DNA from 3 places in the Candidatus Sarcina troglodytae genome. Region 1 is predicted to be linked to each of the others. Evidence: riboswitches for the same ligand, from Rfam matches in the RefSeq annotation. Region 1 holds a riboswitch; each other region holds the start of a gene.
The links. Region 1 has a riboswitch for S-adenosylmethionine ahead of HH195_RS09350 (Na+/H+ antiporter NhaC family protein). Riboswitches for the same ligand answer to the same signal wherever they lie in the genome.

Region 1 (10,262 bases):
GTATTAACAAATCTTAATTTATTCTATTATATCATTTATTGAACACGTGAATAACATTATTTGTAATTATTTTGTAAGATAATTCATAATCTATATCTTATTTTATTGTTATCGTGTTCAAATTTAATAAATATAGAAGTGTATAAAATTTTTATTCTATGTTTCTATATTGTTTAAAGTATAATATAATGATAATTATTATATTATACAAGGAGGATTTTTTTATGATTTATTTTGAAATATGTTTATGTATATTTCTAATTCTATTTATTTTATTCGTCATATATTTTTCTATATTTATATTTAAATCCTCTATAACTCGCAAATTAAGAAATGAAAATGAAAGCTATGATTTTCTCTTAAAAAAAAGAGTTATAAATGATGATTTATACAAATCTCTAAAAAAAGAAAATATAGAAATAACATCTATTGATAATTTAAAATTATCTGCCATGTTGCTTCTAAATAAAAAACATACAAATAAATTTATAATTTTGGTTCATGGAATATCTATTGGATATATTGGATCTTTAAAATACTTTGATATATTTTTTAATAATGGATTTAACGTACTTATTATACATCAAAGAAGGCATGGTAAAAGTGAAGGTAAATATTCTACTTATGGTTATTTTGAAAAACAAGATGTTAATCTTTGGATAAACTATCTAGTACACAGATTTGGGAAGAATATAATTCTAGGATTACATGGTGAATCAATGGGGGCTAGTACAGTTCTTCAAACTATCCCATTAAATAACAACATAAAATTTGTAATTGAAGATTGTGGTTATTGTGACTTATATGAACTTATGAAATATGAGGTATCATGTCATGCTAATAAAATTTCTTACTATCCATTATTACTAACTCTTAATATTACAAATTTAATTATAAAATTTAAGGCTAAATTTAGATTTCAAGATGTTAGTCCTATAAACATAGTAAAAAATACATCCATACCTATACTATTTATCCATGGAAGCAAGGATACTTTTGTGCCCTCTTATATGTGTGAAAAACTTTATAATGCTAAGACGAAAGGTCTTAAACAAATTTTTCTTGTAGATAATGCAGCTCATGCAGAGTCCGTAATTGTCAACAAAGAACTTTATTCTAGAAAAATATCTGATTTCATTCAAAATGCTTTAAACGACACAGATAAATATATATGTTAAAAGTATTTATAAAAAAATAGGAGATTTTTGATTAAAAATCTCCTATTTTTTTATTTTAGAAGCCTCTTCTGTTTTTATAGAATTTGATGTAAGCCTAATTATTTCTTTTAACTCTTTTTCACTCAAATATCTCCAACTTCCTGTCTTCAAATTATCTAATTTTACATTCATTATTCTTACTCTTTCAAGTTTTATAACATTATATCCAAAATACGCACACATTCTTCTTATTTGACGATTAAGCCCTTGAGTTAAAACTATTTTAAATTTATTTTTCCCTAATTTCTCAACATAACATTTTTTTGTTATAGTATCTAAAACAGGTACTCCATTTGCCATTCCTCTTACAAATTTATCATTTATATTTTTATTTACAGTTACGATATATTCCTTTTCATGATTATTTCCCGCTCTTAATATTTTATTTACAATATCTCCATCATTAGTTAAAAATATCAATCCTTCTGAATCTTTATCTAATCTTCCTATAGGGAATATTCTTTTCTCATGATTTATAAAGTCTACTATATTCCCTTTTATTTTCTTTTCAGTAGTGCACGTTATTCCTCTTGGTTTATTTAATGCTATATAAATTAATTTATTTTCTACTTTTAATTCTTTATTATCTATTGTAACCTTTTGCCCTCTAAAAACTTTACTCCCCATAGTAGCTTTAATGCCATCTACTTTCACTCTATTCTCTTCAATTAATTTATCAGCCTCTCTTCTTGAGCAAAAGCCTGTATCACTTATATACTTATTTAATCTTACTTCTTCTTTTCGTTTGTTCTTTAAACATTTATCCATATTAACAAACCTTTCTCTAGTTTATTTTAATATTTTTTCATTTCCAGAATTATTTATGATCACTCTTATATCATTACTTAAATCACCATCACTATTTATACACGAAACATATTCAGAAATATTGTCTATATTAGATTCTTTTAAGCTCTCTCCTGTAACTATTATCTCAATTTTCCTATTATTAGGAATCATATCAAGTTCGCTCATGAAACTAAAAATATCATCTAGAGCTGAAGTTACACTTTTATTTTTCCATTTTGCTTCATTTAAAAGCAATTTTCCTTTTTCCGTAGCAGAATACCCATAAGTTATCCTATTAAAACTATTTACTGTAAACTTTATTCGTGATGTCCCTTGAATTACTATTGTAGACCTTTCTCTCCCATAAGAATAAAAACCTAAAGCCCCCACTATAAAACATAATAAAGAAATGCAAATTATTAATTTTTTATATGGTTTAAGTCCTAACTTTCTTCTCCCGCATATATCAGCACCTATAATCTCATTTCTTTTATTTATATTAATAAATTCACCTGAACTTGTTAATATTACAGCACTATTTTTATACACTTCAAGAACAACACCTCTATATATATCAATGTCTACATAAGTTCTTCTAGTATTATTATTTTCTAACTCTTTAAAGTTTACATCAAGATAATCATAAATGTCTACATATTTATTATCCGAAGCTAATATAACATAAGCTAATATATAACCCCTCCACTTTATTAAAAAATCCATATTTATGTTGGTTTGTTTGGATAGTTTGTTAAAAGGTAAAGTTTTATTCTTTCTTATTAATTTTAACATTCTATCATCCTCATAAATATATAAAGCTATATTTAACAATAAATTTCTATCTCTTTGACTAATTTCTTTTCTACTTAATTTAAGCAATGATATTTTATATTTTTTTAGTTCATTTATAAAAAGGCGTATACGCTCTTTAGAAATATTTTTTCTAACCTTTCTTATATGTCTTTCCTTTGAAAAAATATATTTATCTCTCATAAAATCTATACTTTGTGTATCCATAAATATTTAATCCCCCATTTAACCCTTTGTTATTTCAATCTTCCTCTTATTATCAACCTATTCTTGCTGTCTAATGTACAAGTAACTATTGTTACAATAGATTCATTTTCAGTATTATCTAATATATAAGTTTCATCTGGAGTGACTACAAAACTTGAATTTACCAAATATATATATTCTTTATTTTTATAAGTAAATATAATTTCATCTCCATTTTCCAATTTATCTATTTCTTTAAATGGTTGACCATAATTAGACGTTCTGTGCCCTGCAATACATAAATTACCTACCTCACCTGGCATAACACTATCTTTAAAATGCCCCACAAGATATTTTATATTTTCTTTTTCTACCCCCTCAACTACAGCTATCTCCAAATTTATTTTTGGTATATTTAAAACCGCCATAGGCTTATCCACATTATTCTCTATCTCAACTTGCTCATCATCTTCATCATAAAAATTTAAATTTTTAAAACTTTCTAAACTATCCTGTTGTCTTTTATAAGTATCATATTTCATAAAAATAGTAACTGAAATTAACAAAATACCTATACCCATAAAAGTAATACCAATCACGTTTTTTAATTTATACATAAAACATAAAATTCTCCCTTTCTAAAATTAAATTAATATTATATATTTATATTATACATTTATATTAAGTTCTTGAAAATTGAAATAATGTAAAATTTTAAAAGAGGTGATTTTTTTGAGAATAGGAATGGGCTATGATGTTCATAAACTTACAGAAAATAGAGATTTAATAATTGGCGGTGTTAATATTCCTTATGACAAAGGGCTTTTAGGACATTCAGATGCTGATGTCTTACTTCATGCAATTATGGATAGTCTTTTAGGTGCAGCCGCCCTAGGAGACATAGGTAAGCATTTTCCAGATACTGACGAAAAGTATAAAGGAATAAGTAGCATAAAGCTATTAACTTATGTAGGTGAATTACTTAAAAAAAATAACTTTGAAATATTAAACATAGATTCTACAATTATTGCACAAGCACCTAAAATGGCGCCTCACATAACCACCATGAGAGAGAATATATCAAATGCTCTTAATATAGGTATGAATCAAATAAATGTAAAAGCAACAACAGAAGAGGGTTTAGGGTTTACTGGTAAAAAAGAAGGTATTTCTTCACAAAGTATCTGTCTTTTACTAAAAAAATAATAATTCCTTAACCTTTAATATTAAAATAATATATTGCAAAGTAAAAATTTTTACTTTTTAGCACATTATTTTAAAATAAAAAAGGGATTATATCAAACATTTGATACAACCCCTTTTTTGTTTTATGCTAACTCTTTTTTAAGAACACTTGCCTTACTTCTTGATTTAAATACAGTAATAAATATCACTGCACAAATCCCCATTAAATATGGATAGAAAAGATATTTCATTATTTCTATTGGGGATACAGAAGCTATTGCTGCTGCTGATAAAAGTTGTGCTCCATATGGTATAACTCCTTGCATTGCACAAGAGAACATATCTAGTATCCCTGCAATTCTTGTAGATTCTAACCCATATTTATTGGATATATTTTTAGCTATTGGACCTACCGTAACTATTGCTATTGTATTGTTAGCTGTACACGCATCAACAATTCCAACTAAAGCTCCAATTCCAAGTTCTGCTCCAGTTTTTGTTTTTATTCTGCTTGTTATTAAATTTAATATAAAATCTATTCCACCATTTTCTTTAACTACATTTACTATACCTCCTATTAAAAGAGCAATTATAATTGTCTCACTCATTCCTGATATACCAGAAGATACAGAATCTAAAAATGTATTTACAGTTAAAGAATTTGTTAAAAAGCCTATTCCTGAAGCTAATACAATTCCACCTGTTAACACCATTATTACATTAACACCTAACAATGCTGCTACTAAAATACCTAAATAAGGTATAACTTTTATAAGATTGTAATCATAAGAAGCAGATGCAACTTGCGCCCCATTTCCTAAAACAATATAAACTATAATAGCTATAATAGCTGCAGGTAAAACAACTTTAAAATTAGTTTTAAATTTATCCTTCATTTCACAACCTTGAGTTTTTGTTGCCGCAATTGTTGTATCAGAAATCATTGATAGGTTATCTCCAAACATAGCTCCTCCAACTACTGCACCAACTATTAAAGGAGTAGCAAGTCCTGTTTTAGCCGCTATTTCAACAGCTATTGGAGCAACAGCCGCGATTGTTCCCATAGATGTACCTAAAGATATGGCAATGAAAGCCGAAATAACAAATATCCCTGCAACTAAGATATTGCTTGGAATAACTGTAAGCCCTAAATTTACTGTAGCTTCAACAGCACCCATTGATTTTGCAACTTGAGCAAAAATTCCAGCTAAAATAAATATAAACACCATTAAGATAATATCTAAATGTCCAGCCCCCTTGCAAAATGTTTCTAAACTATTATTAAAACCTTTTTTTCTATTCATGAAAATAGCTACAACTGCTGCAATTATTCCTGGAACCAAAACAGACATAGCATAAAAATCATTTAATAATATACCTCCTCCTAAATATATAGCCATAAAAAGAATTAATGGCAATAATGCTAAGGCATTTCCCTTACTTTTTTCCATTTAAAATCACTCCCTAAAATAATTAAACCAAATAATCTTAAAAGCAGTAAACCTAAGTTAATAAAGTTTCAAACCTTATAATAGCATTTATAAAATAAAAAAACTTCTGCCGATTTAGACAGAAGCTACATATACGTGTTTATCACTTATCTCTCAGTTAAATCTGCAGGAATTAGCACCACTATATTTTAATATTACTAATAAAAGCCTAAATACACTTATTAAAAGCAAATTAATAATATTGGTTGCTGGGCTTCACAGGGCCAGTCCCTCCGCCTCTCTTGATAAGAATTATTCGATTTTTATTTATATTAACATCTATTATAAAATTTGTCAATCATAAATTTATATATATTTTCTACATTTTATTAAATTTTTTTCTAAATATCCTTTAAAAATTTTTCTAAAATTATCCCTTGATTTTTAGGATAATCAAGTTTAGAACTATTTTTAATTACTTTTTGTAGAAAATCACAAGCTTTTTTTACAGATTCCTCAAAAGATTTGTTTTGCATCATTGAGCCTATTACAATCGAAGTAAATGCATCCCCAGTTCCAGAGTAAGAAGCATTTATCCTTTTGTTTTTTATTTTAATAATCTTCCTTTCTTCTTTATCATAAGCTATAGTATTTATATACTCCTTATTATACTCATTTACTACACTAGTTATGATAACTTTTTTTATCCCTAACTTACTAAGTTCTATAGCATATTCTTCAACTTCTTCATTTGTGAAAAACTCTTTATATTCTTTTCCAAGTAAAAAACAAGCCTCTGTTATATTAGGTGTTATAATATCAGAAAATGCTATAAGCTTTTTCATACTTTCTACCATCTTAGTATCTATTCCAATATAAAGTTTCCCATTATCCCCCATAACAGGATCAACAACTACAAGTGTATCATTTTTTTTAAAACTTCTTATAAAATCAATTACAAAATTAACTTGATTAGAGTTTCCTAAATACCCACTATAAATACATTGAAAATTTATTTCTAAACCTTCCCAATGTTTTTTAGCCTCTTGCATAAAATCACTCAAATCAACAAAAGCCGGTTTGCCAAACCCACCTGTATGTGTAGATAAAATAGCCGTTGGCATAGGACAAACTTCATTTCCCATAACAGATAAAATAGGTATTATTGTAGTTAATGATGCTTTCCCAAAACAGGACATATCATGTATGGCTGCAATTCTTTTTATATAATTCATATTTTTTACTCTAGCCTTATTTTAGACAATCCTTTCTTACATATTTTCATTTTTATATAACAAAAACAGTTTGATAATAGCTTATCAAACTGTTCTTTATTTGGAGCGGGTACTGAGAATCGAACTCAGGTGTTCAGCTTGGAAGGCTGACATTCTACCATTGAACTACACCCGCATATGGTGCATCATCAGGGGATCGAACCCTGGACACCCTGATTAAGAGTCAGGTGCTCTACCAACTGAGCTAATAATGCACAAAACTGTTTTTAATTTTTAATGGAGCGGGTACTGAGAATCGAACTCAGGTGTTCAGCTTGGAAGGCTGACATTCTACCATTGAACTACACCCGCATATGGTGCATCATCAGGGGATCGAACCCTGGACACCCTGATTAAGAGTCAGGTGCTCTACCAACTGAGCTAATAATGCACAAAACTGTTTTTAATTTTAATGGAGCGGGTACCGGGAATCGAACCCGGGTGTTCAGCTTGGAAGGCTGACATTCTACCATTGAACTACACCCGCATGGCTGGGATAGCAGGATTCGAACCTACGAGTAACGGAGTCAAAGTCCGTTGCCTTACCGCTTGGCGATATCCCAAAATGGTGTACCTTTAGGGATTCGAACCCCAGGCCCACGCCTTAGAAGGGCGTTGCTCTATCCAGCTGAGCTAAAGATACACGTTTTTGCTTGTACGTTTTTCAACGACAAGATAAATTATATAACATGTAATTTATCTTGTCAATACATTTTATTATTTTTATTTTATATATACAACATGATAAATATTAAATTATTTCCTTTAGTTCTTTGAATAAATATTGCTTTAACTGTTCTCCTTTTTGCCTATCCTTACTTGCCTGCTCACAAAAATTTAACCATTCATCTCTAGTCATAGACGTTTCTTGTTTAAAACATTTCGTATAATTCGTCTGAGAAATCGTTTTTATAACAAATTCACCTAATTCCTTAGAACTAAAAAATGCTTTCATATATAAAAACGAATTAGCATCACCTATCCAATTAGAGTTAAATTTACTACAAAAACTTATAATTTTTCTATGACAATCTTCATTTTTAAATCTCCATAAATTTTTAATTTCCTTTATATCGTCTTCTATATATTTTCTTTCATCATCTGTAACTTTATTCTTTATCACCGCATCATTAAGTATAGAATCTACTGTTGCTATCGGAATTTTAGTAATAGTTTTTTCTCTTCCATAAATCCACATATAATAAGCTTGTGGCAAAAAGCAATACTGTACATATCCCAAAAAAGCATCTATATTTGGAGCAGGCACCCATCCACTTTCTACCCCAGATTTTTTAGTGAAAATAGTATAATGGAGATATATAGTTTTATCTGTTATATAGTCATATCTAAACACCCGTTCTCTTAAAGTTTTATTCTTTCGTATAAAAGGCTCCCAATAAGATATAGAATTATAATTTTTCACAAACTCTCCCCCTATATATAATAAAATCACTATTTACTTCCATAAACTTAATAAAAACACCTTTAATTATTTCTATTAATTATAATAATTTATTGATTCAGTTTATTCTTTATGATAGTTTATATATATATTTATTTTTTATATTTATTTAGAGGTGATTATTTGAGTTATTCTTGTGAAATATGCAAAAAAGATGGTGATATCCATCATATAGTTCATAGAAGCGAAGGTGGGTTAGACTTTAAATTAAATTATAAATATTTATGTCCAAACCATCATAGGGGTAAAAATGGACCTCACAAAAATAAATTTGTAGATTTAAACTATAAATTAGAAATGCAAATAGCCCTAGAATCAACTCTAAAAAAAGAATTTTACTCACTAGATGAAATATACGAACTAACTCATATTAAAAAAAACCAATTGAAAAAACTTAGTAAGAATTTGAAATTATATAAAGAAGGTTATATGTCTAAGGATATAATATTTGAACTTATGGGTAGAAAAAAATATTCTAAAGAATATATAGAAGATTTATTAATTGAAGAATTGTTTTCACATTTATAATCATTAACACTTTAATTGTTAAAATTTTTTTATTAAAAAATAAAAAAGTAGTTATAAAACTACTCTTATAAATTGGAGCGGAAGACGGGACTCGAACCCGCAACTTTCACCTTGGCAAGGTGACACTCTACCATTGAGTCACTTCCGCATATTAATTTAAAATTGGTGCAGATGAAGGGAGTCGAACCCCCACGCCAAAGGCGCTAGATCCTAAGTCTAGTGCGTCTGCCAATTCCGCCACATCTGCATCTTATTTATATTTTATCAAATAACTATAGTATTTGCAAGTATAAAAATAAATTAACTTTCATTCTTACACCTTATCTGCATCTAATTAAATGATTAAAATTTTAACTCTCTACTTTAAAATAACAGTATTGATTTTAAATAAAAATGAAAAATATTTTAACTCTAAAAATATCTCATATTTACCTAAAATCAATAACTGTTTAAACAAACTAAATTAAATCTTTTTTATATTTTTGAAATAGTAAATGTATACTCTATATCCTCATTTGATGGAATTAGATATTCATTATGAACCGGAGCTCCCCAACTATCATCTCCACCAACACCCATTTGTTTTCCAATTATACGAACCCACGTATAATTTACATATGGTAACTCATATATATGCATTGCATTTTCAATTTCATATGCGCTATATGGAAGCACACTTAATTCAAATGGAGTATCTTTATATTTAAATGTTAATCCCTCTCCATCTTTATTAGTTACTTTTACCCATCTCACATTTGTCCTATTTCCACATTCTTGAGGTATTAAATATCTTGACATATTTTCTCTTGCTGTGCTTTCAAATACATTAAGTCTTGCACCTTCTTTTCTGTCGATATAATTTTCTTCTGGACCATAACCATAATACTTAAAGTTTTCAAATTCTTTTTTAAGTTTAAAATCCATAGAAATTAAAGGAATTTCAGATAATCCTTCTACCCCTTTATATTTAATGTTTACATCTATATCTCCATGTTTTTTCACTGTATACTTAACTATATTATTAGTTGCAATAGCTGTTGGCAATGCAAAAGTATACGTTAATGAAACCTCATTTTCTCTTTCTTCTAAATTAAAATCAATAAGCTTTTGATTTGCACCTGCAATTTGCCACTGTGCACATCTAAAATTATGAGCATTTCCTTTATCATTATCTGTTGTTGCTCTAAAGTAAGATGTTTTAGGTGCTCTTGTTATATATTCTTTACCATCATAACATAAAGAAATAATTCCACCTTCGCTTAATGAAAACATGAAGTAAAAGTTCTCCCCTTTAACTCCTATATTTCCATCTCCACGAATAACCTTGAATCTATCTTTTTCTTCATAAATATCCTCTTTAAAATTAGATACATTAAACACA
Region 2 (10,262 bases), 570 kb from region 1:
AGCTTAAAGAAAAAGATGATTTAGAAAAGAGGATATTAGAATATTTAAAAGAAAATGGAGGTGAAATGATTTATAATGATAAGTCATCTCCAGATGATATAAAAAGACAATTTAAGACATCTAAAAATTATTTTAAAATGGCTTTAGGTGGACTTATGAAGAAAAATCTTATAGAACAAGGGAGCTTTGGAACGAAGTTAAAAGAATAGAAATAAGCTATGCCAAATATTGGTGTAGCTTATCTTTTTACTATTTAATATATATATAGTTCATGAAGTTTGATAAGTATATATATGAATTTAAATCTAAAGTGGATATATATTTAAGTCCTTTTGATGTAAATCTAATTTTACTACTTTTTTCTTTAACACAATCTATAAAATTATTTAAATCTTTTACTTGTATTTTTTTATTAAATATAAGAAGAATATTAAAATGAAGTAATTTGCAATAAATATATTTATTGTTGCTGTAATTAATAAAATTATCTAAATTGTCTGTGATAAAGTTTATATGATTTTCTATAGCGTTAAATATTTCATTTAATTTATCTCTATATATAAATGTAATAGAATTAATATCTAAGAAGCTTGTACAAATAACATTTAATAAGTCAGTTTTGATTTCTTCAACTTCTGCTTTTGAAAATTTGAGATATAAATTCAGATAAATAGGTCTATTAGAAAAAATATCTTCTAAATAATTTATAAAGTTTTTAAAATCTCCTGTATCATTTAAAGGTTCTATTTCAAAAAGTATTTTAAAAAATAAATTCCAATGAAAATCAGTGTTTATAGTTTGAGCTAACTTATTACCTATAATACTAGAAAAATCAGAATGAAATTTTAAATTTTCTTCAAGGCATATTTTTTCTTTAAACGATATAGGATTTTTAAGTATCTCATTTAGTCTTATGGAAGTATCTATAAATGTTTTATAATATTCTTCAGAAGATATGCAGTTATTTTTTTTAATTATATAATCTATTATTATGTCACAAGCATTTCTAAAATCTATAGAAACTCCAAGTTCATTTTTTACTTTATAAGAATAAATATCAAATATCATCTTTGATAATAATATCTCTAAGCCTTGCTTATTAACATTTGGTTGTGCAAGTTGTAAATTGTTAGAGGCTATATGATTATAAATAGTTAGAAGTTGATTGTCAATTAAGCAAAGATTACTTTTTATAGAATTTAATATGTTTTTATAAAAGGTATCTCCAAGAACCATATTATAATTTTTATAAATAACTTTATGTTCTATTTCGCCCCAAAATATGTTGACCATAGATTTTATTTGAAGTTCAAAATTAAATTTGTGATTTTCAGATATAATATATCCATCTATTCTGTATAGTTTAAATCCATTTTTCTGTTTCAAGGGTTGTTCATCTCTTAAATCTAAAAATATATTTTTATTAGATTTGTGAAAATAAAACCCTTCACAATTTTTGTTACAAAAAGATGATTTTAAAAATTTAAAAATTTTATCTTCATCTTCTATAAATCTACATTCAATTCTAATACCTATAAGGTCAGATAAATTATAGAAAAGTTCTTCTGGGGTTTTATATTTTAAATAATAGTTATTACGTATAATTTTTTCTTTAAGGCTAGACGATGACTTTACTCTAGTTGAAATATTAAAAAAACCATCACATGAATTGTTTAATAGATTAAAAAAGAAATCATCTAAAAAATCTGAAGCATGATTTAAATTGCTTTTTAACTTTTGTAAAATAAATAATGATTCATTAGTAAATTTAAATACCTCTAATTCCAAGCTGTTCTCCTCCTTTTAAGTTTAATCATGGGTATAAAATTTGTAAAAAATAATTATAATATATAGGTAATATAATTAATATGATATCAATTAATTTAAATAATAACAATGAGTATATGTATTTAAATAATTTAATTCAAGATAATTGAAAAAAAGATAAAAATATTTAATAAGATATTAACATTTTAGTTCTTTTATGTTAAAATATCTTCAATATAATTTTTAGATAGAGAGGATGATATTTGTGAATGCTGATAAAATGACACTAAGGGTTCAACAAAGTTTAAATGATGCATATGAAATAGCAGTAAAATATAATAATCAACAGCTAGATATAATACATTTATTCTCGGCTCTTATAAATCAAGAAGATGGATTAATTCCTAATATATTCGAGAAAATGGGAGTTGATATTAAATCACTTGAGAGAGAAACTAACTTAAAAATAGATAGTCTTCCAAAAGTTTTAGGAGAAGCTGCTAAATCAACAGGAGTTACAGCAACTAGGAGAATAAATGAAGTTCTTATAAAAGCTGAGCAACTATCTAAAGAATTTGGAGATTCTTATGTTAGCGTAGAGCATGTTATGTTAGCAATTATGGATATTGATTCAAAGGGCGTAGGGCTTATTTTAGATAAATTTTCTATTAGTAAAAAAGAATTTTTAGAAGTATTAAATAAAATTAGAGGAAGTCAAAAGGTAGATACACAAGATCCAGAAGGCACTTATGATGCTTTATCTAAATATGGTACAAATCTTATTGATTTGGCTAAAAAGCATAAATTAGATCCTGTGATTGGAAGAGATGAAGAAATAAGAAGAGCGGTTAGAATTCTATCAAGGAGAACAAAAAATAATCCTATACTTATAGGTGAACCTGGAGTTGGTAAAACCGCAATAGTTGAAGGTTTGGCAAATAGAATAGTAAAGGGAGATGTTCCTGAAGGATTAAAAAATAAAACGATATTCTCTTTAGATATGGGAGCATTAATTGCAGGAGCTAAGTATAGAGGTGAGTTTGAAGAAAGATTAAAAGCTGTTTTAAAAGAAGTTCAAAACTCAGATGGAAATATAATTTTATTTATAGATGAAATTCATACAATAGTTGGTGCTGGTAAAACAGATGGAGCTATGGATGCTGGTAATTTAATAAAACCGCTATTAGCAAGAGGGGAATTACACTGCATAGGTGCTACAACTTTTGATGAATATAGACAATATATAGAAAAAGATAAGGCCTTAGAGAGAAGATTCCAACCAGTTATAGTTAACGAACCGACAGTTGAAGATGCTATATCTATATTAAGGGGATTAAAAGAAAGGTTTGAAATTCATCATGGTATAAGAATTCATGATTCTGCAATAGTTGCAGCAGCAACACTTTCAGATAGATATATTCAAGATAGGTATCTACCAGATAAAGCGATAGATTTAATTGATGAAGCTGGTGCTATGGTAAGATCAGAAATAGATTCACTACCTACAGAACTTGATAGAATAAGAAGAAAACTTTTGACACTTGAAACAGAAAAAGAAGCATTGTCCATGGAAGATGATGAAGTTTCTAAGATTAAATTAGAGGATTTAGAGAAAGAGTTAGCAGTTCTTAAAGAAAAAAATAACGAGATGACTGCTAAATATGAAAAGGAAAAATCTCAAATAACTGAAATTAAAAATTTAAAATCTGAGCTTGACACTTTAAGAGGTATGGCAGAAGAATATGAAAGACAATATGATTTAAATAAGGTAGCAGAGATTAAATATGGTAGAATTCCAGAAATTGAAGCTAAAATAAAAGAAAAAGAAGCTGATATGGAACAAAATCACGATACTTCCATGCTTAAAGAAGAAATAACAGAAGAAGAAATTTCTCAAATAGTTTCTAAATGGACTGGAATTCCTGTAACTAGACTAGTTGAAGGTGAAAGAGAGAAACTTTTAAGACTTGAAGAAGAATTAAAAATGAGAGTAATAGGTCAAGAAGAGGCAACAGAAGCTGTAGCTAATGCTGTTATAAGGGCAAGGGCTGGACTTAAAGATGAAAATAAACCAATAGGTTCTTTTATATTCTTAGGACCTACAGGAGTTGGTAAAACAGAACTTGCCAAAACTTTAGCTAGAAATCTTTTTGATAGTGAGGATAATATAATAAGAATAGATATGTCAGAATATATGGAAAAACATGCTGTATCTAGACTTGTTGGACCTCCTCCAGGATATATTGGATATGAAGAAGGTGGTCAATTAACTGAAGCAGTTAGAAGACAACCATATTCTGTTATATTGTTTGATGAAATAGAAAAAGCTCATGAAGATGTATTTAATATGTTTTTACAAATATTAGATGATGGAAGACTTACTGATAATAAAGGTAAAACCGTGGATTTTAAAAATACAATAATAATTATGACATCAAATATTGGTAGTAACTATCTTCTAGAAAACAATGAAAATGGTGAAATATCTAAAGAGGCAAGAGATGCTGTAATGAATGAAATGAAATTAAGGTTTAAGCCTGAATTTTTAAATAGGGTTGATGACATTATAATGTTTAAGCCATTAAATCTTGAAGGAATTAAAAAGATAATTGATATATTCTTAAAAGATGTTAAAAAACGATTAAAACATAGAAATATTGACATGAATGTAACAGATTCTGCTAAAGAAATTTTAGCTAAGCAAGGGTATGACCCAGTTTATGGAGCAAGACCACTTAAAAGGTTTATAGGAAATGTTTTAGAAACAGATATTGCAAAAAAAATAATAGCTGGAGAGATAAAAGATAACTCTGTTATAATAGTAGATACAGATGGAAACAATATTGTTATAAAAAATAATTAAAAAATAATTAGGCACTTTAATGGTTTGAAATTAAATTAAGATATATTAAAGTGTCTTTTTAAAGAAATTTTATTTTATGAAAACGTAAATATTTTTTTGCTAAAATTTAATAAAACTTATTGAAAACATATAAATACTGTGCTAAAATAACAATAAAATAAATAAAGATTTTAATTAATTAATGAATTTCTCCATTTTAGAGAGTTTGTTAATAGTTATTTATCTTTCTAATTGGAGGAATAGAAAATGGCAGATAAAACAATCGTATGCAAAGACTGTGGAAAAGAATTTATATTCACAGAGGGAGAACAAGCATTTTACAAAGAAAAAGGATTTGATAATGATCCAGTAAGATGTCCAGAATGCAGAAGAGCAAGAAAGCAACAAAATAGAAGATAATTTGTTTTAACATATAAGAGCTATAATTTTTTATAGCTCTTATTTTTGTATAATGCAAAATAAACAAGATATATTTAATATTTTATCAAAAATATTAAATCAACTATAATTACTCTCCTTTATTTGGGAGTTTGCTTCGTATGATATGTTCAACTGTTTCTGGTAATTTTGTAATTTCTTCTTTAGAAAGTTTGTCTGTGTATATAGGCTTGTGAACATAGAAGTTTATATTACTAGGTTTAATTAGTATTTTGTTAGCTTCCATAACTCTATAAGTCCCATCAATTGTAAGAGGAACTATAGGAACTTTAGATTTAGTTGCTAATTTAAAGCTTCCAGATTTAAATTCCCCCATTTTATCGCCACGACTTCTAGTACCTTCAGGAAAAACTACTAGAGAGTGTCCATTTTTTAAAGTTTTAATACCTTCTAATATTCCTTCCATAGACTTTCTAGGGTTTTCTCTGTCTAAGTATATAGAACCTGCTAGGGTTATCCATTTATTTATTAAAGGTAATTTTTTTAATTCTTTTTTAGCAATAAAACCTTTAGGTTTGTCTATAAATCCACAAATTATAGCAATATCCATATTGCTTTGGTGATTAGAGACAAATAAGACAGGACCTTCAGGAATATTTTCAAGCCCATGAACATTTACAGTTGAATCGGAAAGTTTTATTAGTTTTTGTGATATAGTTCTTGTGCCTAGACAAACTATATTATTCATCTCATCTATTTTCCCTTCAGCAAGTAGTTTTTGAGCTTCCTTTTCTTTAGGAATAAAAGCAACTAACGTTCCTACGTATCCTAGTATATACCATTTAAATGATCTAAACATTATTAATCCGTTTTAAATCATATAAACTTTATTTTAAGTTTATATATTAACGGATTCACCTCCTTATAAGTAATATAATATTAAAATTTATAATAATTTAGATAATGACAATATAATTATAGCATATTATAAATGTCATGAAACAACAACTATATTAACTATTAAAAGTTCTATTTAATAAAGTTTTAGCATATAAATATAAATAAACTTATTTAAATTTTTTTAAAATTTAACAATTAAAGAATGATAAATAAAAATCAATTTAATATACTTATCAAGAGTGGTGGAGGGACTGGCCCTATGAAGCCCAGCAACCAATTTTATGGTGCTAAATCCTGCAGTTTTTACTGAAAGATAAGAGATATTTTATGTATATACTGTATTTGTATAAACGTCTAGGATATTTCTCTTAGGCGTTTTTATTTTAGGGGGGATTAGTAATTGAGAATTAGTGAAATTTTTAATAAAAAAGAGGTCGTAATATCTTTTGAAATATTTCCACCAAAACCTAATGGTGATGTGAACAAAATATATAATACATTAGATGAGTTAAAAATTTTAAATCCAGATTATATAAGTGTAACCTATGGTGCTGGAGGATCGTTTATTAATAATAAAACAATAGATTTAGCTAGTAAAGTAAAGAATGAGTATAATATAGAATCAGTTGCACATTTAACATGTATAAAATCAACTAAAAAAGATATAGATAAGATTTTAAAATTATTAAAAAATAACAATATTGAAAATATATTAGCTCTTAGGGGAGATGTTACAGGAAATTGTACTTGTGGTGATTTTAAATATGCAAGTGATTTAATTTCTTATGTGAAAATGTATAATGATTTTAATATTGCAGGTGCTTGTTATCCAGAAGGACATCCAGCGTGTATTACTTTAGATGAAGATATAAGAAATTTGAAATTGAAAGTTGATTGTGGAGTTAATAATTTAGTATCGCAATTATTTTTTGATAATAATATATTTTATAATTTTTTAGACAAGGTTTATAGTGCGAATATAGATGTTCCTATACAATCTGGTGTTATGCCTGTTGTAAATAAAAAACAGATAGAGAGGATAATTTCTTTATGTGGTGCTACTTTTCCTAAAAAATTTATGAAAATAGTAGATAAATATGAATATGATGCTATAGCATTAAGAGATGCTGGAATAGCCTATTCAGTGGAACAAATAATAGATTTAGTGTCTTCAGGAGTTAAAGGAGTTCATATATATACTATGAACAATCCAATAGTTGCTAAAAGTATAATAAAGAATATATCATCAATAGTAAGTTGCATAAATAAAAGGAGTATAGATGAATTTGGAAGAAATTAAAATAAATACAATTGAGATTTTAAGATATTTAGGATATGGTGGACAAATATTAGATGAACAAATAAAGGATGATATTAAGACAATAAAACAATTAGTAAAGAATTATATACATTTAAGATATGTAATTAAAAGATATAAAATAGTAAGGGTAGAAGAAGGAATATTATTAAAAGGGACGAATTTTATTTTAATGGGAAAAGACATAGAGAAACATTTAAGATTATGTGATGAATGTTTTTTAATAGCAACAACATTAGGAAATGATTTTGAAAAATTATTTAGACTTTATGAAAAGAAGTCTTTATCACAATCAATTATTATAGATTGTTGTGGAACAACTGCTATTGAAGAAGTTTGTGATTCATTAGAAGAAGCAATAAAAAATGATATGAAAAGAGAAAATAGATTTATAACAACAAGGTATAGTCCAGGTTATGGAGATTTACCAATAGAGATTCAAAGTAATTTTATAAATCTTTTAAATTGCCCAAAAGAAATAGGGCTTACATGTTCAGAAAATAATATTTTAATACCCAGAAAATCAGTTACAGCAATAATTGGGATATCAAAAGAGAATATAGAAAAACAAATACAAAAATGTGCTGTTTGCTTAAAAAATAAAGATTGTTTATACAAGAGAAAGGGTGATATCTGTGGAAATAATACTATTTGATGGTGCAATGGGAACTATGATTCAAAAAAAAGGTTTAAGCCTTGAAAATGGAGTAGAGTGCTTTAATATAAGTGAAAAAGATATAATTTGTGATATTCATAAAGAATATATAAATGCAGGGGCTAATATTATAACAACCAATACTTTTGGAGCAAATGAGCTTAAACTTAAAAAATATGGATACACAGTAGAGGAAATAATAGATAGTGCTGTAAATATTGCTAAAGAAGCGGTTGCAGACAGAAATGTAAAAATTGCATTAGATATAGGACCTATAGGGCAACTTTTAGAACCAATGGGAACATTAAGTTTTGATAGAGCATATGAGATATTTAAAAGGCAAATACTTCAAGGTGTGAAATCTGGTGCAGATATTATATTAATAGAAACCATGACGGATTTATATGAAGCAAAAGCGGCTGTTTTAGCAGCAAAAGAAAATAGTAATCTTCCCGTATTTTGTACAATGAGCTTTGAAGAAAACGAAAGGACATTTACAGGGTGTACTCCTGAGAGTATGGTTATAACTTTAGAAGGCTTAGGAGTAGATGCAATTGGTGTAAATTGTTCCTTAGGACCAAAAGAAATAAAGCCTATAATACAGAGAATATTAAAGGTTGCGAATAAAAAAGTTATAGTGCAGCCAAATGCTGGTCTTCCAAAAATGAATAGAGAGGTAGCAATTTATGATATAGATAAAAATGAATTTTCAAATTATATGGTTGAATTTTTAAGTTTAGGTGCGGATATTTTAGGAGGATGCTGTGGAACTACTCCAGAATATATTGCAACCGTTAGAGAAAAAATACAAGAGAAAAATATTAAAAAAAGAGAGAAAAGAAATATATGTGCTGTATGTACTCCTTCTAAATTTGTGGAAATAGATGGTGTTAAAGTAGTTGGTGAGAGAATAAATCCAACAGGTAAAAAATTGTTTAAGGAAGCTTTGAAAAACAATGATTTAAATTATATATTAAAACAAGCTATAGAACAAGTTGAGGGAGGGGCAGATATTTTAGATATCAATGTTGGGTTGCCTAATATAGATGAAGAAAAAGTTATGAAAAATGTTATTTTAGGTATACAAGAAATTCTAGATGTGCCTCTTCAGATAGATTCAACAGATAAAAATGTTATAGAGATGGCATTAAGATACTATAATGGAAAAGCTATAGTGAATTCTATAAATGGTGAAGATAAAGTATTAGATAATATATTGCCTATAGTTAAAAAGTATGGCGCATGTGTAGTTGGGCTTACTTTAGATGAAAAAGGGATACCAAGCACTTGTGAAGAAAGATTTAAAATAGCAAGAAAGATAATAAACAGGGCTCAAGAATATGGAATATGTAAAGAAAATATATTTATAGATTGTTTAGTTTTAACAGCTTCAGCTCAACAAAAAGAAGTTTTTGAAACATTAAAATCCATAACAATGATAAAAGAAAAGCTTGGAGTTAAAACCATTTTAGGAGTTTCAAATATATCTTTTGGTCTTCCAAACAGATTTCTTATAAATGAAACATTTTTAAGTTTAGCTTTAGGAAGAGGACTAGATTTACCTATTATGAATCCAAATTCTAAAGGGATGATGGATGTTATACGGGCATTTAATGTTTTAAGTAATTATGATAAAAATTCTAGTGAGTTTATAAAATATTATAATTTTAATAAAGACAGAAAAAATATAGAGGTAATTGAAGAATCTAAGAAGGATTTAAAATATATGATTATAAAAGGTTTAAAGGATGAAGTCAAAAATGAAACCATAAATCTTTTAAAAAAAAAGGAAGAATCAGATATAGTTAATGAATATTTAGTTCCAGCTCTAGATGAAGTTGGACTTTCTTTTGAAAAGGAAGAAATATTTTTGCCACAGCTTATAAATTCTGCAGAGGTTGTTCAAAAGGCTTTTGAAGTTTTAAAAGAGAGTTTATTAAAAAATGGTAAAGAGAAAATTAATGCAGGAAAAATAGTCTTGGCAACAGTCAAAGGCGATATTCATGACATAGGTAAAAATATTGTGAAAATAATGCTTGAAAATTATGGTTATGAAGTTATAGATTTAGGAAAAGATGTTGAAATAGAAAAAATAATAGAAGCATTAAAAGTATATAAAGTTAAATTAATAGGTTTAAGTGCACTTATGACAACAACATTAAAAAGTATGGAGGATACTATAAAGGAAATCAGAAGAAACAATATAGATGCAAAAGTTTTTGTTGGAGGTGCTGTATTAACTAAAGAATATGCTAAAAAAATTGGAGCTGATTTTTATGCAAAAGATGCAAAACAATCAGTAGAGATTGCTAAACAGGTATTGTGTTAACAAATAAAAAAAATGTATTTTGTAGAAAAACACTTGTATTTTATCGGGATAC
Region 3 (10,262 bases), 250 kb from region 1:
ATATCATTACTTAGAGTCTTTTTATAAATTAAATACACAATCTATCTATTTTAGTTGTGTGTTAAAATCCACATTAATTCTAAGCAACTACTTTAGTCCTTTCTTAAAATTAATCATAATATTTAAAAAGTATCATAAATCATAAATATTTTCCATAAAATTATAATAAACTTTTTTGCTCAATAAAAAGCATATTTATTTTAAAATATAATTTCTAAGTAGGTATTAATTATGACTATTTTTGATTTAACTGATTTGGAACTTAGTTTTTTAGCTACCGCAACTGCCTATTCAGTATCAAATACGCTTACTAAAAATGAACTTCTAACTTTAATAGCTTTTATTTCCACACTAAATAGTAATTTAAGTCTTATTTTAGCTAAAGATGTTAGGTTCAATTCCACTACTAGTTCTAGTGCTGAAGCAGATGCTACAACTAGTTCTGATACATCACGATAGTAACATTTTTATTTATATTAAAAAAAGGTGCAGCCTAGAAATAGACTGCACCTTTAAAGCTATTGTAATACATTTTGTTTAACTTGATTTATTTATCTTTAGTAAATTTTTAATTGCTTATGCATTTTTTATATCATTTATATATATCTTAAAACTATTATCCTAAGAACATTTTTAAATCATCATCTACGTTAGTAATTCCACCTATTCCAAAGTTGTCTACTAATACCTTAACAACATTTGGTGAAAGGAAAGCTGGAAGTGTTGGTCCTAAATGAATGTTTTTAACTCCTAAGTGTAATAATGATAGTAATACTATTACAGCTTTTTGTTCATACCATGCTATATTGTAGTGAAGTGGTAGATCGTTTATGCTATCTAATCCAAATGCTTCTGCTAATTTTAAAGCTATTACAACTAATGAATATGAATCATTACATTGTCCTGCATCTAAAACTCTTGGGATTCCGTTTATATCACCTAAGTTTAATTTGTTATATTTATATTTAGCACATCCTGCTGTTAATATAACTGCATCTTTTGGTAATTTTTCAGCAAATTCAGTATAGTAGTTTCTTGATTTAGCTCTACCATCACATCCTGCCATAACAAAGAAGTTTTTAATTGCTCCTGTTTTAACAGCTTCAACAACTTTATCAGCTAAAGCTATAACTTGGTTATGAGCAAATCCTCCAACTATTTCTCCTCTTTCTATTTCAGTAGGAGCAGCACATCTTTTTGCATGTTCTATTATTTCTGAGAAATCTTTTTCTCCTTTTTCATTTTTATCTATATGTTTTAATCCTTCAAATCCTACAACACCAGTTGTGTAAACTCTATCTTTATAGCTATCTTTAGGTGGTACTAAGCAGTTTGTAGTCATAAGTATTGGACCATTAAAGCTTTCAAATTCAGTAGTTTGTTTCCACCAAGCATTTCCATAGTTACCTACAAAGTGACTGTATTTCTTAAATGCTGGATAGTAGTTAGCGGCAAGCATTTCACTATGAGTATAAACGTCAACTCCAGTTCCTTCAGTTTGTTCTAATAATTGTTCCATGTCTCTTAAATCATGTCCACTTATTAATATAGCTGGGTTATTTCTAACACCTATATTTACTTTAGTTATTTCTGGATTTCCATAACTTTCAGTATTAGCTTTGTCAAGAAGAGCCATACCCTTAACGCCATATTCACCCATTGATAGAGTTAAAGCAACTAATTCATCTACTGATAAATCTTCTAAAGTTTTAGCTAATGCTTTATGCATAAATCCATGAATTTCATCATCATCATAATTTAATGCTTTTGCATGTTTTAAATAAGCACAAAGTCCTTTTGCACCATAAGTTATAAGTTCTCTTAAACTTCTTACATCCTCATTTTCTGTTGCTAAAACTCCAACAATGCCAGCTTTAGCATTTAAAGCTTCTTCTGTTTCACCTGTCCACATTGCAGCTTCTGGTAAATTAGCTAAATCTGCACCTGCATTTTTAGCCTTAACTTTTAAAGCTTCTCTTAAAGCTAGTCCTTCTTTTGCTCTTGAAACAAACACATTTTTATCAAAGTTAGCGTTAGTTATAGTAGCAAACAATGATTCAACTACAAAGTTGTCAACATTCTTATCTATAACTCCAACTTCTCTAGCTTTTGTGCTAACTGCAGATATTCCTCTTACTATGTATACTAATAAATCTTGTAATTTAGCTAAATCTTCAGTTTTTCCACAAACTCCTTTTACTGTACATCCCTTACATCCTGCTGTTTCTTGACATTGATAACAAAACATACTCATAATTTTTACACTCCCTCTTTTATCTTAATTTATCTTAATTTATCTTAATTTATCTTAATTCTTTATTATTTTTATCTTTTGTTTTTTTTAATTTCGTCTTTTGTTTTTATACATTGTATGTATTTTAATTTCTAATCTCTTTTGTCTTTGCTGTCACTGTTGACAGTTATTATTATAGTTTATTAAAAAAATAATATCTGTAACTCATGTTACAGATATTATTTTTTAATTTATTTATAATTAGTTTCGTTTTCCTATTTTCCTATATATTTCTTTTATGATATAATTATAAACCTGTTGAAAAAACATATTTACATATATTTTTAAAAATTAATTTATTAATTGCGTTTAATAAATATGAATACATAGAATATCGATTCATATTCAATACGTACAGGAGGATTAAAATGAATAGACAAAAAATTTATGGATTAATTATAAGCTCTGCTTTACTAATAGGAGCAATTGGTTTACCAACAACTGTAACCTACGCTCAAACATTACCAAATCACAATATTAATAGTACTATCACAACAAATTCAAACTCAATAAAGACTGAAAACTTAACAATAAACTTTGGAAATATGTTTAATTGGAATGCGTATTTAACTAACGTTAATATAAATGTTATTGTTAATGGAAAAACATATACTGAAAACTATGATTATAGCGGTTCTTTAACTATAAATAATGTTTTAGTAAATAAGACAGGAAATAATACTATTAAAATAGAGATACCTTACTATAATACAATAACACTTAATACAAATAGCAATAATATAACTGTAAACCCTGTTGAAACACCTATGACTTTTGATGGGAATAAAGCTTTAGCTAATGCTGTTGCAAACGCTATTCAAGCAAGCCCTAATGAACTAACATATTATAATTTAGCTTCATATTGCTATGGTGTCGAAAATAACTACGGTGTTGCCCCTCTTGATATTAATTTATCTGGACAACATTTAACTACCTTAAATGGAATACAACAATTAAAAGGATTTGATATAAATTCATTAAATTTATCAAATAATAACTTAACTGATATAAGTGCTCTAGATGGCTTAACTATAAACAACTTAGACTTAAGCCATAATGATATAACCAACCTAGATTCTATTAACAAAATATCAAATATTAATACACTAAATGTTAATTATAATTATATATCATCTCTTACTCCTCTAGAAGGAATAAAAAGTTTAACAAGTGTTACTGCTCAAAATAATTTGTTAAGCCAAAATCCATTATCATTTGGAATAAAAGGATTAACAAGCAATGGATTAAATAATAACTTTATAGAAGGTTTATCTAACCAACTTCAATTAAAATTAAAGAATTCCAATTATACCGGAACTGTTGGTAGTGTAATTAACTTAACAAAGAATGATATTGAAATAGTTAATGGGGCACTAGGCACAAATGAAACATCCTATTATTCTAAATACATAACTTTATCAAATAAAAATCAAAATACATTAACACAAGAAAACAATGGATTTAAAATTGATGAAGTTGGCACAAATTATGTTCTAGCATCAGTAGATGGTATAACTAACCATTTAGGCGAAGCCACAGCAACTATAAACGGAATTCAAACTACAAAAACTGAAAATCTAACAATAAACTTTGGAAATATGTTTAATTGGAATGCATATTTAACTAATGTTAATATAAATGTTATTATTAATGGAAAAACATATACTGAAAACTATGATTATAGTGGTTCTTTAACTATAAATAATGTTTTAGTAAATAAGACTGGAGATAATACTATTAAAATAGAGATACCTTACTATAATACAATAACACTTAATACAAATAGCAATAATATAACTGTAAACCCTGTTGAAACACCTATGACTTTTGATGGGAATAAAGCTTTAGCTAATGCTGTTGCAAACGCTATTCAAGTAAGTCCTAATGAACTAACATATTATAATTTAGCTTCATATTGCTATGGTGTCGAAAATAACTACGGTGTTGCCCCTCTTGATATTAATTTATCTGGACAACATTTAACTACCTTAAATGGAATTCAACAATTAAAAGGATTTGATATAAATTCATTAAATCTATCATATAATAACTTAAGTGATATAAGTGCTCTAGACGGCTTAACTATAAACAACTTAGATTTAAGCCATAATAATATAACAAATATTGATTCACTTGCTAACGTATCTAATCTTCAATCATTAAATATTAGTGCAAATAATGTCACTTCAACTAAAATATTATCTAATATTAATGGATTAAAAATTACTAAATAATCATAAAAAACTTCTCTTATATTAAATTTAATAAAGAGAAGTTTTTTACTTTTATTATTAATTTGTATATTTATACATAAATATTATTTTTTTTAAATTAATTCCTTTGAAACTATTGATTTTTTATATATTTATTTGTATAATTTACAAGTATTACTTAAATTTACTTTATATTTATACATGTAAGGGGGAAATTCTATGTTGATTAAGGAGTTGACTAACAAACAAAAAAATAATAATAGTAATCTATTAAAATTTATAATCCCTTCTCTTATAGGAGTTACATTATTTATGGTTCCCATTTACTATAATGGTGAACTTTCAATTCCAATTGCAGTTTGTTCAAATATTGTACAAGGCTTATTAGGTGATATATTACCCCTTGTCCTTACAATTTTGATTTGTTTAGTTGGTGTAATTACTGCAATTTACAAAATAACAAAACCTAAATTTATGATTAATAATAAAGTATGTAAAACATTTTTTGATATAAAACCTATATGGTTAATTGGAAGAATATTAGGAGCTTTATTTGTTTTAATGTCTTATTTAAATATAGGGCCAGGCTTTATATCTTCTGAAGATACAGGTGCATTTATACTTACAGGACTTTTACCTACGTTGTTTGTGGTATTTTTCTTTGCAGGATTATTCCTACCATTATTATTAAACTTTGGTCTTTTAGAGTTCTGTGGTTCTATGCTTACCAAAATAATGAGACCATTATTTAAGCTTCCTGGAAGATCTTCAGTAGATTGTATAACATCTTGGCTTGGAGATGGAACAATTGGAGTATTGCTAACTTCAAAACAATATGAAGAAGGATTCTATTCCCAAAGAGAAGCTTGTGTAATTAGTACAACTTTCTCTGTTGTGTCAGTTACATTTAGTTTTGTTATAATATCTCAAGTTGGTCTTAGCCATATGTTCATACCATTTTATTTAACTGTTATGATTTCTGGAATTATCGCTGCTATAGTTTTACCTAGGACTTGGCCACTTAAAAATATTCCTAATAAATATCATAATGGAGTACAACCTAAAAGCACAGAAAAAATTCCAAATGGCTATACCCCATTTACCTTTGGTCTTGATTTAGCTATAAAAAAAGCATCCACTCAAAAGGGTATTAAAGCTTTTTTTAAAGAAGGATTTCTAAATGTTTTAGATATGTGGATTGGTGTTTTACCAATAGTTATGGCTATGGGAACTATCGCATTAGGACTTGCAGAATATACACCAATATTCCAATGGCTTGGAGCACCGTTTATTCCGCTACTTAAACTTTTAGGAATACCAGAAGCTCAGGCGGCTTCGCAAACAGTTATAGTTGGCTTTGCTGATATGTTTTTACCATCAGTTATGGCTACAAAAATATCATCAGATATGACAAGATTTATAATAGCTTGCGTTTCAGTAACACAACTTATATACCTTTCAGAAGTTGGAAGTGTAATTTTAGGTTCTAAAATACCTTTGAAACTTAAAGATTTGTTTATAATATTTTTAATGAGAACATTGATAACATTGCCTATAATAACTCTTATTGCTCATATATTATTTTAAAAAACAGTTAAACAAAATAAATTATTATAATCAAAAACTCCTAAATATTTTATACTTAGGAGTTTTTAAAATTTTATTTACCATTGTCTTTACTTATAATTTTAATCCAATTACTATAAATTTTAATAGCATCTTCTCGCCAACTAAAATCTATATCACTTTCTATGGAATTGTTTTTAAAATAATACTTTGGAATATTAATTTTTAATCCTTTATTTAAATCTCTTAAATACTCTTTCTTTAGCGTATCTTTATCATACTCTAAATGTCCTAAAATATAATAATCATTAAAGTTTCCCTTTAAAATATGTTCTTCATTTTCCTCTGTTATAGCCAAAAGTTCTAAACTATTGCTATTTTCTATATCTTGTCTATTCAAAGATGTGTACCTTGAATGAGGTGATTTAAAAGAATTATAAACATCTTTTAAAATATCATCTCTCTTTATAATCTTGTGTCTAAATACTCCAAATATTTTACTTCCCTTTAACTCTTTTCTTATGCCATAGAAATGATTCAAAGCAACTTGTGCCCCCCAACATATATAAAGCGAGTATTTTTTATTCTTTCTTATATAATCTAATATAGCATTTAATTCATCTATATAAGAAACATCTCTAAATTCTATTTTCTCTAATGGGGCTCCCGTTATTATAATCCCATCAAGCTTTTGTTTAATCTCATCGAAATCCTCATAATTTAATTGCATATATCTATAATTTTCATGTTCTGATTTATAAGTATTTATTTTTATAAAATGAATATTCAAATCCTCATCACAGTTATTTAAAAGTTTTACTATTTGAGCTTCTGTTTCACTTTTTTTAGGCATTAAATTAACTATTCCAATATGCTTTGCCCCATGTTTACATCCATTAAAATTTATACTTATATTTTCATCTTTTAATATCTCTATTGCTTGAAATTTTTTTGAAATATAAATGGTCATTTTAATATCCTACCTTATTTAAGGCTTGCTCAAAATCACATATTATATCATCTATATTTTCAATTCCTACCGAAACCCTAACTAAATCTTCTGATACACCTGAAATTTTAAGTTCTTCTTTTGATAATTGCCTATGTGTTGTACTAGCTGGATGTATTAAAGTTGTTCTAACATCTCCTAAATGAACAACCAAAGGAATTAATTTTAAACTACCTATAAGTTTTCTAGCAGATTTTACTCCTCCTTTTACACCAAATGTTAATATACCAGATGCTCCTTTTGGTAAATACTCTTTAGCTATCTTATAATCTTTATTACATTCTAAAAGAGGGTAATTAACCCATTCTACATTCTTATGAGTTTGTAAAAATTTAGCTAAGGCTAGAGCATTTTTACTATGTCTATCCATTCTTAAATGCAATGTTTCTAATCCTAGGTTAGTTAAAAAGGCATTATTAGGACTAATTGCATTCCCTAAATCTCTAAGAAGCGTTACCCTAAGCTTAACTATATACGCTGAATTTTTAAAAGTTTCCACATATTTTAACCCATGATAACTTGGATCTGGTTCTGTAAGCTCATTAAATTTTCCATTTTCCCAATCAAAATTACCTCCATCAATAATCACACCACCTAACGCTACCGAATGACCATCTATATATTTACTTGTAGAATGAACAATAATATTAGCTCCATATTTAAATGGATTAAACAGATACGGCGTTGCAGTTGTATTATCTATAATTAAAGGAATATTAGATATCTTTGCAACCTTTGAAAATTTTTCAAAATCAAATATATTAAGGCTAGGATTTCCTATGGTTTCACCAAATATAAGCTTAGTATTATCTTGAATCTTACTTAAAATTTCATCTTCACTATCATAAGGATCAACAAATGTTGTTTCTATTCCGAAAGTCTTTAATGTTACATTAAATAGATTAAAAGTTCCACCATAAACACTAGAAACTGAAACTACATGATCACCACTTTTACAAATATTTAAAACGGCTAATAGCACTGCTGACTGACCTGATGATACACAAACTGCACCAACTCCATCTTCAAGAGCTGTTAATTTTTCTTCTAGTGCAGCCACGGTTGGATTGCTTATTCTAGAATATATATGCCCATTTTCTTTTAAATCAAAAAGATTAGCCACCTGCTCTGCACTATCAAATCTATAAGATGTGCTTTGAACTATTGGTAACGTAACTGAATTTAACGTTTCACCATTATATCCACCTTTTATACATAATGTTTCTTTTTTCAAATTTTCTTTATTCATTATTAATTCCCCCTTAATACTACATTTTTTAGCAATAATCAATAATAATTAACTTATACATGATAAATAAAATTTTATTTTTCTATAAAATAAAAAACTATTTCTATATCTAAAAAGATAAAGAAATAGTTTAGTTACTAAATTAATGTACTCATAAACTACTTTTATCTCTCAAAAAAATAAATTCTTGCAGGATTTAGCACAATTCCAATATGATTATTGGCTGTTGCTAGGCTTCATAGGGCCAGTCCCTCCACCATTCTTGATAAAAGATTTTTTATTTATTTTTTAATTATATTTTTATAATATTTAATATTTATTTTATTTGTTACAACTTCTTAATATAATTTATAATAATATTTAAAGTAAAATATTCCTATTTATAAAAACTTTAATAATATTTTAATCTAACTAACCTTAGCTTCTACATTATTTGAAGTTGCTTTAATCTTTCTTCCTTTAAACACATAATAAATTATAAAAGGTAACACCATAGTTACTGCAAAACAAACAATTAATATTGTTGTATACTCTCCTATACTACCACTTTGAAGACCAGATGGTGGCAAGAAAGATATTATAAAGGCTATTACTGAAAATATTAAACCTATTATAGCTAAAATAAGTTTTACTACTATTCCCCCAGGTATTTCGTAAGCTCTCTTTAAATTTCTTTTCTTAAGTACAAGATTAATATATGCTAAGAAAAATAAAAAATATGCAGCAAGATAAACAATAACTGTTAATGTCATTGCCATAAAAAATGAAACATTAGAGCTTCCGCCTCCAAAAGTTAAAACTATTGCCCACATTGTAACAACAATTCCTTGAATTATTAAAAGTTTTGGTGCTACATCATTTTTATTTCTTTTAGCTAACCCCTTAGGAAATATTCCATATTCACCTGCAACAGAAAGTCCTCTAGTTGGTCCTACAATCCAAGAACTAACCTCTGCAATAGAACCAATCGCTAAGAAAATTATTATAATATCCACAAGCCATGAAAAATGCCCGAAGTGATTAATAAGTAGTGCAAAAGTTTGAAATACTCCTTCATTTAAGCTAAGAACTGATTTAGGGACAACTGCACCTACTGATATAGCTCCTATTGTATTTAAAATTATTGCTAAAAATAATAAAATAATTACTGCTATTGGGTAATCTCTTTTTGGATTTTTCATATCATTTACATGAGTTGCTGAAACTTCAACCGCCATATAAGATAACATAAATGACACTAATACAACCAATGAATTTATATTTGTAAAATTAGGTAAAAATGTCTTTGTACTTATGTCTATATCAATTGGATTTCCTGAAAATATGTACACTGCTGATAAAATAAATAAAATAAATGCTGGTATTAAAACACCACCTATAAATCCAATTCTAGCTATTTTAGCCGTATTTCTTATTCCACTTAATTGAATAAAAGTTACAGCCCAGAAAATTATAATTACTGCTAAAAATTTAAGTGTTGGATCTGAATTTAACGCTGTCCATCCAGTTACATATGCTATTGCACCCACAACATAATATATCATTGTTACTGCACCTATTGTAAAAACAACAAACTGAAAAAATATGTGAGCAAATCCCCATTTTTCACCTAAAGTATTTTTGGTCCAAGTAAAAACTCCACCCTCACTCCATCCTTCAACAGTTGCCATCTCTGCTGCACACAATACAACTGGTAAAAACCATAAAAATCCTCCAGCTAATAAATAAAACACAGCACTAAAGCCTGATGTTGCAAAGGTTGGATATTCATACAACTCTACAAGGATTGAACCTGTTATAAACAAAAATCCAAACATTGAAAGCTTCTTTTTATTCTCCAAACAAAAAACCTCCTCTTTCATTAACTTTCAAATCTAATTTTTAGAACAATCCATTGTTTAAAATATATAATTCAAAACATATTTTTTCTAA

Region 2: linked by a shared signal. The riboswitch ahead of metF (methylenetetrahydrofolate reductase [NAD(P)H]) and the one ahead of HH195_RS09350 (Na+/H+ antiporter NhaC family protein) in region 1 are both predicted to bind S-adenosylmethionine.
Region 3: linked by a shared signal. The riboswitch ahead of HH195_RS10565 (O-acetylhomoserine aminocarboxypropyltransferase/cysteine synthase family protein) and the one ahead of HH195_RS09350 (Na+/H+ antiporter NhaC family protein) in region 1 are both predicted to bind S-adenosylmethionine.

What each region holds. Positions count from the first base shown of each region.
Region 1 is NZ_CP051754.1:2,018,943-2,029,204, forward strand. Features, by position in the region: gene HH195_RS09325 (alpha/beta hydrolase) at 225-1,178, shown strand; gene rluF (23S rRNA pseudouridine(2604) synthase RluF) at 1,221-1,985, opposite strand; gene HH195_RS09335 (anti-sigma factor domain-containing protein) at 2,007-3,023, opposite strand; gene HH195_RS09340 (class D sortase) at 3,053-3,619, opposite strand; gene ispF (2-C-methyl-D-erythritol 2,4-cyclodiphosphate synthase) at 3,735-4,208, shown strand; gene HH195_RS09350 (Na+/H+ antiporter NhaC family protein) at 4,331-5,638, opposite strand; SAM riboswitch class I at 5,782-5,929, opposite strand; gene HH195_RS09355 (pyridoxamine kinase) at 6,019-6,852, opposite strand; tRNA gene HH195_RS09360 (tRNA-Gly) at 6,954-7,027, opposite strand; tRNA gene HH195_RS09365 (tRNA-Lys) at 7,031-7,106, opposite strand; tRNA gene HH195_RS09370 (tRNA-Gly) at 7,130-7,203, opposite strand; tRNA gene HH195_RS09375 (tRNA-Lys) at 7,207-7,282, opposite strand; tRNA gene HH195_RS09380 (tRNA-Gly) at 7,305-7,378, opposite strand; tRNA gene HH195_RS09385 (tRNA-Gln) at 7,380-7,454, opposite strand; tRNA gene HH195_RS09390 (tRNA-Arg) at 7,458-7,534, opposite strand; gene HH195_RS09395 (hypothetical protein) at 7,643-8,314, opposite strand; gene HH195_RS09400 (HNH endonuclease signature motif containing protein) at 8,477-8,881, shown strand; tRNA gene HH195_RS09405 (tRNA-Gly) at 8,955-9,029, opposite strand; tRNA gene HH195_RS09410 (tRNA-Leu) at 9,045-9,128, opposite strand; gene lacZ (beta-galactosidase, LacZ type) at 9,356-10,262, opposite strand, start outside.
Region 2 is NZ_CP051754.1:1,452,464-1,462,725, reverse strand. Features, by position in the region: gene HH195_RS06550 (CvfB family protein) at 1-209, shown strand, start outside; gene HH195_RS06545 (GTP pyrophosphokinase) at 250-1,788, opposite strand; gene clpB (ATP-dependent chaperone ClpB) at 2,033-4,630, shown strand; gene HH195_RS06535 (zinc-ribbon domain-containing protein) at 4,877-5,029, shown strand; gene HH195_RS06530 (lysophospholipid acyltransferase family protein) at 5,139-5,867, opposite strand; SAM riboswitch class I at 6,136-6,228, shown strand; gene metF (methylenetetrahydrofolate reductase [NAD(P)H]) at 6,309-7,208, shown strand; gene HH195_RS06520 (vitamin B12 dependent-methionine synthase activation domain-containing protein) at 7,189-7,881, shown strand; gene HH195_RS06515 (homocysteine S-methyltransferase family protein) at 7,889-10,210, shown strand.
Region 3 is NZ_CP051754.1:2,264,730-2,274,991, forward strand. Features, by position in the region: gene HH195_RS10540 (hypothetical protein) at 232-459, shown strand; gene hcp (hydroxylamine reductase) at 617-2,254, opposite strand; gene HH195_RS10550 (hemoblobin-interacting domain-containing protein) at 2,662-4,527, shown strand; gene HH195_RS10555 (YjiH family protein) at 4,726-6,093, shown strand; gene HH195_RS10560 (homoserine O-acetyltransferase/O-succinyltransferase family protein) at 6,167-7,042, opposite strand; gene HH195_RS10565 (O-acetylhomoserine aminocarboxypropyltransferase/cysteine synthase family protein) at 7,044-8,330, opposite strand; SAM riboswitch class I at 8,492-8,602, opposite strand; gene HH195_RS10570 (amino acid permease) at 8,738-10,171, opposite strand.